DNA from 4 places in the Vibrio owensii genome. Region 1 is predicted to be linked to each of the others. Evidence: predicted binding sites of a transcription regulator. Region 1 holds the regulator's gene; each other region holds the start of a gene.

Region 1 (3,513 bases):
TTCTAAACTGACAGGCAGTGACTTCTTGTACGGCGGACGTTTGTGGGACCTCAGTTATGCTGACTTCCAAACTTTGGCGAAAGAGAGTGAATACGCTTCTTGGCTTGCTGCGCACGGTTACGGAGCGAACCACTTCACAGTGAGTGTGAATCAACTCAATCAGCATGAAGAAGTAAAGCAAGTGAACGACCACCTACGTACAGTAGGCTTCACCATCAACGAGAATGGCGGTGAAGTAAAAGGTACGCCAGAGGTGCTACTAGAGCAATCATCGACCATGGCAGACAAAGTACCAGTGACCTTTACTGAAGGCGTTGAGGTTATTCCTGGAGGCTTCTACGAGTTTGCTAAGCGCTACCCAATGGATAACGGTGAGTTGTACCCAGGATTTGTAGCGGCATCGGCAGATAAGATCTTCGAGAGTACCAACGGGTAGAAAGAATCGAGAACGTGCTACGCACTAGAGATGCGGGAACGCTTCGCTTCGAGAGGTTTGCACTCTGGAGTGTTGAACGTTTCTGCTTCGAAGGTTGGAGTTTGTTGGGATATCAGAACGGGTTATGACCTGTGGATTCGGAAACGCTTCGCTGCGGGAGGTTTTAACTCTCGGAATCTGAGAGGGCTTTATCTCGTAGGACGAAGTCCGCGCTCGGAACACAGTGTTCCCAATTCTCGGCTCTTTGCTTTCCGTTCCCGATTCCAAAAAACAAAAAAGCCACCAAACTTACATTTGGTGGCTTTTAAATTTTTTAAACGTTAATCGAGATTAACGAGTCCCGTAAACAACGATAGTTTTACCGTGCGCAGAAATTAGGTTCTGCTCTTCTAGCATCTTCAAGATACGACCTACTGTCTCACGAGAACAGCCAACGATTTGACCGATTTCTTGACGAGTGATCTTGATTTGCATGCCGTCTGGGTGCGTCATCGCATCTGGCTGTTTAGCAAGGTTCAGAAGAGTCTGAGCGATACGACCAGTTACGTCTAGGAACGCTAGGTCACCCACTTTTTGGCTAGTAACTTGTAGACGACGAGCCATTTGCGCAGAAAGGCGCATTAGGATGTCTGGGTTAACTTGGATAAGTTGACGGAATTTCTTGAAAGAAATCTCAGCCACTTCACAAGGAGATTTAGCGCGAACCCAAGCTGTACGCTCTTGGTCTTCTTCGAATAGACCAAGTTCACCAATGAAGTCGCCCTGGTTTAGGTAAGAAAGGATCATTTCCTTACCTTCTTCGTCTTTGATAAGAACCGCAACAGAACCTTTAACGATGTAGTACAAAGTCTCTGCTTTTTCGCCCGCGTGAATTAGCGTGCTTTTTGATGGGTACTTATGAATATGACAGTGTGAAAGAAACCACTCTAATGTTGGGTCGGTTTGAGGTTTACCTAGAACCATAATATCTCACTTCCTCTGCAGGGTACGCTTGCGCTATCCATATTTTAGCTAAGCCTGAATTGGCCTACTAGAATAAGAGCACTTTTTATATGCTGCAAGCTCTCTTGTGTTTCGGTTAGAAATAGTATCCTTTTTCGAAAACGATTTCTTGATTTTAATCGTGCCATGATTGAGATTTTGTAAGCAAAACTGTGCACATGATCACGGTATGAAAAGTAAACACTCCAGTAGGGAGGTTTTTAGCCAATTTTCCCTGTTTCGATGAGTTGTTGCAGAATCGGCCTTACTATGAGCTCCATTGCAAAGCTCATCTTGCCGCCAGGAACCACAATGGTGTTATGGCGAGACATGAATGAGCCATCAATCATCGCCAGCAAATACGGGAAGTCGACATTCTTGATACCGCGTAGGCGGATCACCACAAAACTTTCATCCAAACTTGGAATGCCTTTGGCGTTAAGTGGGTTAGAAGTATCGACGGTCGGTACGCGCTGGAAGTTGATATGTGTACGAGAAAATTGCGGGGTAATGTAGTTTAGGTAATCGTCCATTGAGCGCACGATTGAATCCATCACCGCTTCTCTTGAGTGACCACGATCGCGTGTGTCACGAACGAACTTTTGAATCCACTCCAAGTTCACAATCGGTACCATACCAATTAGAAAATCGACGTGACGCGCCACATTGACATCGCCATCTACCACGCCACCATGTAAACCTTCGTAGAACAGCACATCGCTGTTTTCTGGCAGATCTTGCCAAGGTGTAAAGGTGCCCGGCATTTGGTTGTATGGAACGGCTTCATCAAAAGTGTGCAGATAGCGGCGCACGCTGCCAGTGCCATCTTCACCGAACTTGCGGAAGAACTCTTCTAGCCCCGGAAAGTCATTGGCTTGTGGGCCAAAGTAGCTGATGTGTTTGCCTTGCTCACGCGCTTTGCGGATTTCGACATCCATCTCTGGACGTGTAAAGCGGTGGAAGCTGTCACCTTCAACCCACGCTGGTTTGACGTTCATCATATTGAACATCTTACGGAAGGCTTCAGAAGTGGTGGTTGTGCCGGCACCGGACGAACCAGTAACCGCAATGATTGGGTGTTTCGCTGACATGACAAACCTTGTCGAAAATTACTTACCTGTAAAGTGCAGCACACGTATGCTGCACGGTCGATAACCCACTATAGCACGTAACAAGCCCTTGTCATCGAGTGGGATACGGTAAAATGTGAAGGGTCTAAAACTTTGCTTTTAGTTGGATATCAACCGTTTCATGAAGCTCAGAAAATACGATGACCGCTTCGCCTTTCTCTAATTGGGATTTGACCTGATCGATTTTACTTTGCAGTGAAACTTCGACTGAGCCGTAGTCGGTGCCTTCACGTAGCACGAATTCGCGGATCAGGTTTTCTAGTGTCTCTGGCGCAATGTCTTGCCATGGAATGATCATAAATACCTCAAACTTTTATGATGTTTAGTACGTGCAGAAGCCTTATGTCTGGCACGCCCAGTAGTTTACTGTGTTCGCGGTACGGATACAGCAGAAAGGTAGTCTGCGGCGATACTTTCGTAATATGAAGGCAAGGCTTCTTCCAACCAGAACTTAGGTTTTAATGCTGTGCCTGTCAGGAAACCAACGTGACCACCGTGCTCATAAAGTCGGTAATCGATATTGTCTGGCAACACGAATTTTGGGATCACCTCTTCGGTCATAAACGGATCGTCTTTGGCGTGGATGATCAAGGTTGGCAAGGTGATCTGTTGCAACTTGCTTAAACCTGAACACTGATCGTAATAATCTTGCGCGTCTTTAAAACCATGCAGAGGGGCAGTGATCAAGTCATCAAATTCATATAAGCGAGTCACGCGTTTGATCGAGTTATACGACAAGGCGAGTTCACCTTGGATTAAGTCGTGCTTTTGCAGTGCATTGCGTTTGAGTGAAGAGAGCAAGTAACGTCGGTAAACTTTCGAGAAGCCCTGCTCAATACGATTGGCACATGCTGCCAAGTCCAGTGGTGCAGAGACAATGGTTGCGGCACTTAATATTGGGTCGTCTTTATACTCAGCCAAGTAGTTCGCCAGCATGTTACCGCCAAGGGAAATGCCGACCGCAAC
Region 2 (3,513 bases), on a different replicon from region 1:
GTAAGTCCTTGCTTATCCTGATAGCACAAATTATGCCAAGCTCTGAATATATCTAAAAGAGGCAATATCCCGGCAGGTCGTAATTTGCGACGTGGCTCGTTGATAAAGCTCTCAAACAGCAGTTGGAAGCGGTTTTGATAGAACTGAATGTGACGTGTTGTTGCCACATTAAACCAGGCTTCTGGCTCGTTTTTATCGCCAGCTAAATAGCAAATACCCTTGTTACACTCATACTGGCTAGAAATCGCCCAGCGATCTCGCCACCAACTCATGTAGGCAATGTCTACTTTGCCAAATGGCGCATTCATGTCCCAAATCGCATCTTCTTCTACGTACATCAGATCCACATTTTTCTCTTGGATACGAGACAAACAAACGCTCAACGCAGCAGAGCGGAGCAGGGGATCTTGAGGCATGTAAATAGAAACGCGCTTCTCAGGGCAGCACATATCTAGCACATGAAGATAGTGCGCATAAGAAGTGTATGGCGGACGAATCAAAGCGCCCTTGGATGGGTAATGGAACACCGAAAGGTTACCCAAAGGATCCTCAACGTTGCCACGAGCCAGAATGGTTTGATATTTCTGATCGATGCGCTCACGCAGTTTTTTAGACGGTGCTGGTGGCGGTTCACTCGCTTCCGCTGTGTATTCTTGCGAGACAAAGCGAGACACTTCATCGTATGGGTTGTGATCCAGTGTAGCGACTGGCTCATCATCAGAAGAGTAGTTCACATGCTGACAAAGGATATAACCCGAATGTGCTTCACCCGAAGCGATCCAGTAAACGCCATTATTGCTGTTTGGTTGCAGCGCGACGTAGTTCGACGCGAGCTCATAATGCTCAGCGTGGTTTACCCAACGTGCATCAATCGTTGCCAGTTTGCGTCGGCAACGGCTAGCGATGTGGTCAACATGATCGTAAAAGGTTTTTGGGTTGATGCTGAGTTTGCGGCAGATTTCACGAACGGAATAACCAGTAAACAATAAGCCCATTAAATTCTCTTGGAATTGAAGCTTTTTGTTGGCACCAGACCATTTATCGACAAAAGTACTTTGACACACTTTGCAGCGGTAACGTTGGCGATCGCCACTGTAACCGAAAGCGTGATAGAGGTGTTTATGAGTATGGACAGAAAGCCCAAAGTTATCGCAGTCATCGTTGCGACAAGCAGGTAACCCGTCACTGTGGACGTGACGCAGACGATGAAGCTCGTTCACTACATCGCGGTTATTAAGTAAGGGGGGGAAAGCTCCACACTCACGGCATACCATCGCCGGACGTTTAGGGTTAGCATGTTGCAAAACGTATCGCTTTGCATCACTCAATCCAAAGTTGTCACACGCCAATGTTTTACAAAAGTTGAGTTGTAACCCATCTGCGTCCCTTGGCAGTTCGCCGTTAGACACAATCGCCCCCTCGGGATAATTCTTGCAGCCGGTCAGGCCCCGGCTGCTATTTACTACTTAGGTGTTTCTTAGATGTTGATTGCTGTTTCTAGAGCAACTTTCATCATGTCGTTGAACGACTTTTGACGCTCTTCAGAGCTTAGTTTTTCGCCACGGATGATGTGGTCAGAAACTGTTAGGATAGTTAGAGCTTTCGCGCCTAGGTCAGCAGCAACGCCGTAGATACCAGCCGCTTCCATGTCTACACCTAGGATGCCTAGTTTTTCCATTTTCTCGAACAGGTCTGCTTCTGGTGTGTAGAACAGGTCTGCAGAGAATACGTTACCAACTTTAACTGGTACTTCTTGAGCACGTGCTTGGTTAACCGCTTCTTCTAGAAGACCGTAGTCAGCGATTGCAGCGAAGTCGTGGTTGTTGAAACGGATACGGTTAACTTTTGAGTCTGTAGATGCACCCATACCGATAACAACGTCCATTAGTTTAACGTCGTCACGTACTGCACCACAGCTACCTACACGGATAACGTTTTTCACGCCGTATTCAGCGATTAGTTCGTGCACGTAGATACAGCAAGATGGGATACCCATACCGTGGCCCATTACAGAAACTTTCTTGCCTTTGTAAGTGCCAGTAAAGCCGAACATGTTGCGAACGTCACAAACTTGTTTCACATCTTCTAGGAACGTTTCTGCGATGTATTTAGCGCGCAACGGGTCGCCTGGCATTAGAACTGTTTCAGCGAAATCACCTGGTTGTGCGTTAATGTGTGGGGTTGCCATAAGTGCTCTCCAAAGTTTTGTTCAGGTAAAACGCATCAATTATAGAATGCTATTACCAATTCTGTTGAACTTGTTCGTTTTCGTTGAGGCCATAATATCGGGACAGGGTAAGGGTACTTGAGAGTTAAGTCACAAAACGGTCGGTTTTAGTGTTTAAATATTCTGTTGATAACTAAATCTGTTGAAAGCAAAAAGGCAATCGATTTGCTTTTGAGCAGTTTGTCGATTGCGCGCACAAATTCTTCCTTTCTTCGCCTAAATTTTTTCTGAAATTGTGCTGATCGAATTCCTGTACAACTGAGTAAAACGGTTAAATTGTACAATTTATTTTCTTGTACAATCTGGAAAGGCTTGCTATAAGTTATACAACAAAACATTTTGTATAGGGATGCGTCATCATGGAATCGTCAATCAAAGTAGGTATCAGCTCTTGTGTGTTAGGTGAACGTGTACGTTTCGACTCTGGGCACAAAATCAGCAACTTCGTTACTAAAGAATTAGATGGGTACTTCAGCTTCGTGCCCGTATGCCCGGAAGTCGGTGTTGGCATGACAGTGCCTCGCCCAACCATTCGTCTAGTGAGCAACGAAGAGCGCATTGCATTGGTCGAAACAAAGAATCCTGAAAACGATCATACCGATAAAATGCTGACGTACTCAGAAAACAAAGTGAACGAGCTGCAAGGGGAACAGCTGTGTGGCTACATCGTATGTGCTAAGTCTCCAACATGTGGCATGGAACGTGTGAAGGTTTACAGCAAGAACAGTGCTGCAAAAGAAGGCATTGGCTTGTACACCAAAACTTTGATGGAAAAAATGCCGTGGTTACCAGTAGAAGAAGACGGTCGCTTAAATGATCCTGTATTGAAAGAGAACTTCATTACTCGCGTTTACTGCTTGAACGACTTTTATGAGTCGATGGACGGCGAGCCAACCCGTGGCAAGATCATCGAGTTCCACTCACGTTACAAACTAACACTGATGGCGCACCACCCAGAATCTTACCGCTCTCTAGGTCGATTAGTGGCTGATGTTGCGAACTATGAAATCGAAGACTTCTACAGCGAATATCGCCTTGGCCTGATGAAGGCATTGCAAAACCGCGCGAGTCGTAAAAATAACACCAACGTGTTGATGCACTTACAAGGCTACTTTAAGCGTTCGCTGAGCAGTGATGAGAAAGCAGAGTTAGCGACGGTTATCAGTGACTACCGAACTGGCCTGTTACCATTGCTTGCCCCGTTAACCTTAATTAAGCACTATCTCAATGCGTACCCAGATGAGTACCTACAAAAACAAAAATATTTAGAACCATACCCGCAGGAG
Region 3 (3,513 bases), 1.7 Mb from region 1:
TCAGCAAATTGATAAGGGGAAGTGTTTAGGGCCAACTCTTCAGCTGCAAGGCGGCGAATGCCTTCACGGTTCATTGTCAGCTTAGTTGCTTTCGCTGTAGGAACAACGTTCAAGCCTTTCTCTTCTAACTCGACCAATTTATCGGTCGCGATAGCTTCAATTTCAGGAACCACGTAAGCAGGTTGCTCTTTATTGATGATCTCTTCCAGTGCCTGTCCATCAAGCATGTCGATGACGTAGCTACGATGCGCAACTTGCATCGCCGGAGCATCGGCATAACGGTCGCACGCGATCACTTCCAAACCAAGACGTTGGCATTCAATTGCCACTTCTTTACCAAGCTCGCCAGAGCCCAAAAGTAATACACGGGTAGCATGAGTGCTAGTAGCAGTACCGAACATAGTGTTCCCTTACAAAATAAAGTGATGAAACCGAATTTGCAGGGGATCATACTGATTTTTACGCACGAAGCAAACGTTTGCGCAAGGTTTTTTGATAATAAAAAAGCCCTACACTGGGTAGAGCTTCTCGCTTAGCGTTTGGATAAATTAAACGTTCACAAAACTCACTGGAATATCAGGGTTTAGCGCTTCTAGCGTTGATTGAGTATCGGCTAGGTGGCTGATCTTGCCTTGCGAGTTCTCAACCAGAGCAGCAGCTTTGATGTCTTCAAACTGCTCACCAGCCATCAGGATTTGAATCAGTGCAACCTGAAGCGGTGGAAGGCTAGGGTTGAACGCCGCGTTTTCTGCGTAAGCGCCTTGGAATACGCGACCACTGTTCATCTCTAGAGCAATACCGCTCAAGTTGTTAGTGTAAGGCGCGTGGCTGATGTTCATTGCGCTGACCGCTTTTTGGATCAGAGCGTCATCTTCATCACACACAAACTCGTGTTTTACATCTGCCATTAGACCAGATTCGATGCCTAAGTCTGCAGGACCAAAAGCTTCTGGAAGGTAGTGGTGTAGTGACTTTTCTTCGCGTTCTGGCAATTGGATCTTGAGTTCTTTTGCAGTAGTGAGTTCATTCATGAACTGACGACAGTGACCACAAGGGCTGTAGTTGATGGTGATGTCTTTCACACCATGTTCGCCTTTCATCCAAGCGTGGCTGATCGCACACTGCTCAGCATGAACGGTTTGACCCAGTTGAACGCCGAAAAACTCCATGTTCGCACCAAAGTAAAGGCGACCAGATAGACCGCGAACAATCGCACCGACATAGAATTCAGAAATTGGAGCGTAAGAAAACGCTGCGGCAAAAGGAAGTAGAGCAACACGAAGCTCTTTGTCTGAAAGGTTGGTAGCGTTCAGCAGCTCATCAAACTGTTGCTCAGAAATAGTGGCATCAAAATCGTCAGCGAGAACGATAGGAGCAAGATGTGTTGAAAGTGCTTCAGGAGCGCTTGCTAGCGCCTGTTCAATGCGACTTTTCATGTTGAATCCTTGTTATTGCATGGACAGTTATTCTATGTGAAAGATGGAAATGTTCTGTGCTTTAGATCACGTTAATGTGTGTAATGATAATTTACGTTACATAATTAGAGTGAGCTCACACATGTATTCGATTTCACGACGATTTAACGTTATCTCTGTCCCACTAATAACTATATCAACGTATATTCATACTGCGAATTTTCTGGATGAGATTATGACCTGCTCACTTTATCGGGAAGCAAAGTAGAGCAGGTCATTGAGGTCTTTATTGGTATAACCAAACAGCCAAAGCAAAGAAGCTTGGCGCAAGAATAGAAGTGATGATGCCACACAGCACCAAAGCTAGAGATGAGAAAGCCGCATCACCAGGCTGTTTTTCAGCACATGTTGCTGTCCCAAGTGCGTGAGAGACAGTACCCATTGTCAGGCCACGAGCGATAGGGTGTTTAATGCCGATAAGGTTGAAGATTGGGTAAGCCAAAATCGCCCCGAATAAACCCACGATAAGCACTAAAATAGCCGCAACGGCAGCTTCACCACCTAAGTGGCTAGAGATTTCCATCGCGATAGGGGTGGTTACCGATTTGCCCACTAAGCTTGCAATGAGGCTGATGTCTGCTTTGAATGCAACGGCGATCAGTGTCGCTGTTAGCATCGACATCACGCTGCCCAAAGAGCAAGCCAGTGCGATAATGCGCCAGTTGGCTTTGATTTGAGGTAGCTGCTCATAGAGCGGATACGCTAGCGCAACAACAGCGGGCTGAAGCAAGAAGCTAATATACTCGTTGTCGGCGTAGTAGGTTTCAAACGGCACTTTCAAAAAGGTGAGTAGAGGGATCAATACTGCGATGCTGATTAAAAGCGGGTTTGCGATTGGGTTGTTAACCTTAATTGCGATTTGACGAGCGGCAAGGAAAACCACAATAGTGACAAGTAACCACATATTAGTGTTTCTCCTTCAGCAAGTAATCTAAGAACCACGCTAAGCTGACCAATACGATCAGTGAGCCGCCTACTGCACTCGCAATGATTGGCAGCGCATTCGCCAACAACATATCAAAGTGCTGCATCAAACCAACACTGATTGGGACGAACAATAAGATCATGTATCGAATGAAAAGCGTCGCGCCAGGCTTAACCCATTCGACTTTGACGAAGCCAAGGGTCATAGAGAAAAACAGCACTAGCATGCCGATGACACTTCCAGGAACAGAAACGCCAGTGAATTTTTGAATAGTATTGCCGATGCCAAGTGCTCCCATGATGAGTGCGAGGGAAATGAGCAAATGGACCAGCTGTAGTAATCGATCTTTAATCATTTTGACAGCATATAAAACAACAAGCACACCCGAAGGTGCGCTTGAACAAGGTAAGAAATTAGGAGGCTAAGCTCTCTACATAACGATAGACGGATTTTAGTATCGCTATCTTCTTTTCGTCACTTTCATGTTCGTGAACTAAGTTTTCTAAATTCAGCATGTACTCTTCAATTTGGCTTTCGAAAACTTCACGACAGTGTTGTGCCCAACGTCTTTGTTCTTGTTCATCCAGTGTGCCGGCGTAGTGACGGGCACGGTAACGGAACAGCAATGGCTTGATGCGTTTGTCATCAAACTCAATATCCAGCGCAGCAAGGTTATTTGGATCTGTTTCACGAATGATGTCCATCGCTGCGCGATCTGCTGGTGAAAAGAAGCCATCGTACAGTTGCGTATCCACATCATCGCTCTTTTCGAACTCACGCTCAATAGAGAATAGACTAATTAGCTTCTCACGGATTTCTGGGTGTTGACGCAGCAGTGCTAGATTACTCAAACATTTCTGACGGTCGATTCCAATTACTTCTGCGTTCTCTGCCGTTAACGTTTTAGCTGGAGCAAGGATAGGGCACTTGTTCAGATGTACGAGCTTTACGGGTACAGGCAATAAGTCACCCAGTTCTTCACGCTTGGTGTACAAACGCTCTTTCAACTCTTCTGCTGAAAGCTCAAGAATAGGCTGAGGATCTTTGGCTAAATCAATTGTGATGACGGCGTTATTGTTGGTTGGATGCCAAGCCACAGGAACAATCCAGCTT
Region 4 (3,513 bases), 800 kb from region 1:
TCACTGGCAGTTGCGACGTAAGTTTCCAACTCTGGCGCTTCCAACCTTCCGGCACGCCATGCTTTTGCCATGGTGCTCCCTTCGACAATGTGCAAACCGTGCAGCTTAATGCCATCGGTGCCAACTTCGAGTACTTTACGCATCGTTTCAATGTTGTCGTCGCGAGTTTCTTTCGGTAAACCAACGATCAGATGGGTACAAACTTTAATACCCAAAGCACGAGCGCGTTTGGTGATTTCTGCATAGCACTCAAAATCATGACCACGGTTGATACGCTTGAGGGTGTCATTGTTGGCAGTTTGAAGACCGAGCTCTAGCCAAATCTCATAACCTTGATTCACATAGTCCGACAACAGATCTAATACTGCATCAGGAACGCAATCTGGACGAGTGCCCACACAAAGGCCAACAATGTCTGCCGCCTTCAGAGCTTCCTCGTACATGTTTTTTAGGACTTGTACTTCTGCATAGGTACTGGTGTACGCCTGAAAATATGCCAGATACTTCTTCGCTCGATGGATCTCTCCCGCGCGATCTTTCAGTTGATCGTGGATGCTTTTGATCTGTACTTCTTCGTCAGCAAACGAAGCCACATTACAGAATGTACAACCACCTCGGCCAATCGTGCCGTCGCGGTTTGGGCAACTAAAGCCACCATGTAAAGTCAGCTTATGGACTTTTTCGCCGTAACGACGCTGAAGGTCTTGGCCTAATGTGTTGACCAACTCATGTAACTGCATAGATTCTCACCAATAGTAAACCGTAATAAATCTCACTACGATTCATGTAACTAAATTACATCCCTGCAAGAAAAAACAAATAATTCTAGTCAATTCAAACAAACAGGTAGCGGTGTGAAATCAATAAAACTGCATAAAACCAACTTAAAACCTGCAATGTTGCGCAAGTGTTAAACAAAAAGTGAATATTTAAACGAAAAAATTGGGTCACAAAAGCGACTTTTCGTTGCATTCTCAAGTCACAAAATTGTAGGATACTTACACAACCCCGTCGTTTTTGTGACTTTTATTACAACATCAACTGCGGGAATTGTCGGCGATACCCCGCTCCCACCTATATAAGTCACTAAATTGTGGCAATAAATAAAGGGATATCACCAAGGATTGTTTTTCTCGCAAAATTTTTCCTGCGAGATACGGAAAGGAATCAAGACTGGTCAACCTCGGCCAGTGGCGAATCATAAATATAAAGGACAAGACGCAAAGAGCGCACCTAAGGCAGTCGAGATCTGTCCGGGATTCTTGCGTCGACATTGAACTGGAAGGATGTATCTATGGTAGATAGAGAGCAAAATTCACAGGGTCTGTACACTCCGGAGCTGGAGCATGACGCTTGTGGTATCGGTTTTGTTGCTCACCTTAAAAACCGTAAATCTCATGAAGTAGTGACTCAAGCATTGGATATGCTGGCTCGCATGGAACACCGTGGTGGTCAAGGTTGTGACCCATGCAGCGGTGACGGTGCGGGTATCTTGCTACAAAAACCTCATGAATTCCTATTAGAAGAAGCCGTTAAGTTAGGCATTAAATTGCCTTCGTTTGAAAAGTATGGTGTTGGTGTCGTTCTTTTCCCGAAAGACGAATACAAACGCGAACAATGCCGTGACATTCTAGAACGTAACGCACAGCGTCTAGATCTTGAAGTTATCGGCTACCGTGTATTGCCAACCGACAACTCAATGATCGGTGCAGACCCACTAAGCACAGAACCTCAGTTTGAGCATGTGTTTATCTCTGGTGGCCCTGGCATCACACCTGAAGAGCTAGAGCGCAAACTGTACGTACTTCGTAACTACACTGTACGTGTTTGCCTAGAAAGCGTTTCGAACATTGGTGACGACTTCTACATTAACTCCATGTCTTACAAGACATTAGTGTACAAAGGTCAGTTAACGACCGAGCAAGTACCTCAGTACTTCCTTGATCTGCAAAACCCGACCATGGTGACTGCACTAGCACTTGTACACTCTCGTTTCTCTACCAATACCTTCCCGAAATGGCGTCTTGCACAGCCTTTCCGTTACATTGCCCACAACGGTGAAATCAATACAGTTCGCGGTAACTTGAACTGGATGAAAGCCCGTGAAGCAATCCTAGAATCAGACCTATTTACTCAGGCTGAAATCGACATGCTTCTTCCAATCTGTCAGGAAGGCAGCTCGGATTCATCTAACTTCGATATGGCACTTGAGCTCCTAGTTCTTTCTGGTCGCAGCCTGCCACACGCATTGATGATGATGATCCCGGAAGCATGGCAAGAAAACAAAAACATGGATCCTAAACGTCGCGCGTTCTATCAGTACCACGCGAACATCATGGAACCATGGGATGGTCCAGCTTCAGTATGTTTTACTGATGGTGTTCAAGTGGGTGCGACACTAGACCGTAACGGTCTGCGCCCTTCTCGCTACACAGTGACCAAAGATAACTTCCTAGTGATGGCATCTGAATCTGGTGTTGTGGATATTGAACCAGAGAACGTAGAGTTCCGCGGTCGTCTACAACCAGGTCGTATCTTCGTTGCAGACCTAGAGCAAGGTCGCATCATCTCTGATGAAGAAGTGAAAGACACCATCGCAACGGCGCAGCCTTACGAAAAGTGGGTAGAAGAAAACCTGCTGAGCTTGAAGAAGCTACCAGATGCGAGCAACCAGTTCAGCCAACCTTCTCCAGAGCGTTTGTTGCACCGTCAGCAAGCTTTCGGTGTGAGCACTGAAGAAGTGAACGAAATCATCGTTCCAATGGCGAATGATGCGAAAGAGCCATTATCGGCAATGGGTGCTGACTGGCCTCTTGCGGTTCTATCTCATCAATCTCAGCACCTTTCAAACTACTTCAAGCAGCTGTTTGCACAGGTAACTAACCCACCGATCGACCCGATCCGTGAGCGTATGGTTATGTCGCTGAACACTTACTTGGGTAAAGACCAAAACCTTCTGACTGAAACACCACTTCACTGTCAGAAAGTAGAATTGGAATCACCTGTTCTGGCGAACTCAGAGCTTGAAAAACTGCGTGCGATCGATAACGAGCACCTACAAGCGAAGACGCTGGATATCGTATTCCAAGCTAATGAAGATCAAGGCAAGCTTGAGCGAGCACTAAAACGTATCTGCCAATACGCAGAAGACGCGGTTATCGATGGTTACTCAATCATCCTTCTAACTGACCGTGCAGTGAACTCAAACCACGCGGCGATCCCAGCAATGCTGGCAGTTGGCGCAGTGCACCACCACTTGATCCGTAAAGGTCTACGTGCGAAGTGTGACATCGTGGTTGAAACCGGTGACGCGCGTGAAACGCACCACTTTGCAACGCTACTTGGTTACGGTGCGAATGCGGTTAACCCTTACCTAGTGATTGAAACCATCATTGAGCTTCAACGTACTAAGAAGTTGGATCCAGAAGCGAACCCTCGCGACCTGTTCAACAACTACCGTAAAGCGATCAATGGCGGTCTCCTGAAGATCTTCTCGAAGATGGGTATCTCAAC

Evidence for each region. Region 1 encodes CRP, which controls carbon source genes, mostly activating them, when cyclic AMP is high. Its sites were predicted from a motif close to TGTGANNNNNNTCACA; they were not measured.
Region 2: deoD (purine-nucleoside phosphorylase) is a predicted target of CRP. The motif match lies at 2,307-2,322, and genes of this name have one in related genera.
Region 3: cdd (cytidine deaminase) is a predicted target of CRP. The motif match lies at 1,541-1,556, and genes of this name have one in related genera.
Region 4: gltB (glutamate synthase large subunit) is a predicted target of CRP. The motif match lies at 1,019-1,034, and genes of this name have one in related genera.

Annotation. Positions count from the first base shown of each region.
Region 1 is NZ_CP019959.1:2,137,679-2,141,191, forward strand. It holds gene A9237_RS09750 (DUF1338 domain-containing protein) at 1-436, shown strand, start outside; gene crp (cAMP-activated global transcriptional regulator CRP) at 767-1,399, opposite strand; gene A9237_RS09760 (phosphoribulokinase) at 1,639-2,508, opposite strand; gene A9237_RS09765 (YheU family protein) at 2,633-2,845, opposite strand; gene A9237_RS09770 (hydrolase) at 2,911-3,513, opposite strand, start outside.
Region 2 is NZ_CP019960.1:300,440-303,952, forward strand. It holds gene A9237_RS18020 (lactate dehydrogenase) at 1-1,409, opposite strand, end outside; gene deoD (purine-nucleoside phosphorylase) at 1,478-2,188, opposite strand; gene A9237_RS18030 (YbgA family protein) at 2,587-3,513, shown strand, end outside.
Region 3 is NZ_CP019959.1:309,954-313,466, reverse strand. It holds gene purT (formate-dependent phosphoribosylglycinamide formyltransferase) at 1-401, opposite strand, end outside; gene cdd (cytidine deaminase) at 549-1,436, opposite strand; gene A9237_RS01365 (LrgB family protein) at 1,702-2,379, opposite strand; gene A9237_RS01360 (CidA/LrgA family protein) at 2,381-2,755, opposite strand; gene sbcB (exodeoxyribonuclease I) at 2,814-3,513, opposite strand, start outside.
Region 4 is NZ_CP019959.1:1,339,484-1,342,996, forward strand. It holds gene mnmL (tRNA modification radical SAM protein MnmL/YtqA) at 1-740, opposite strand, end outside; gene gltB (glutamate synthase large subunit) at 1,295-3,513, shown strand, end outside.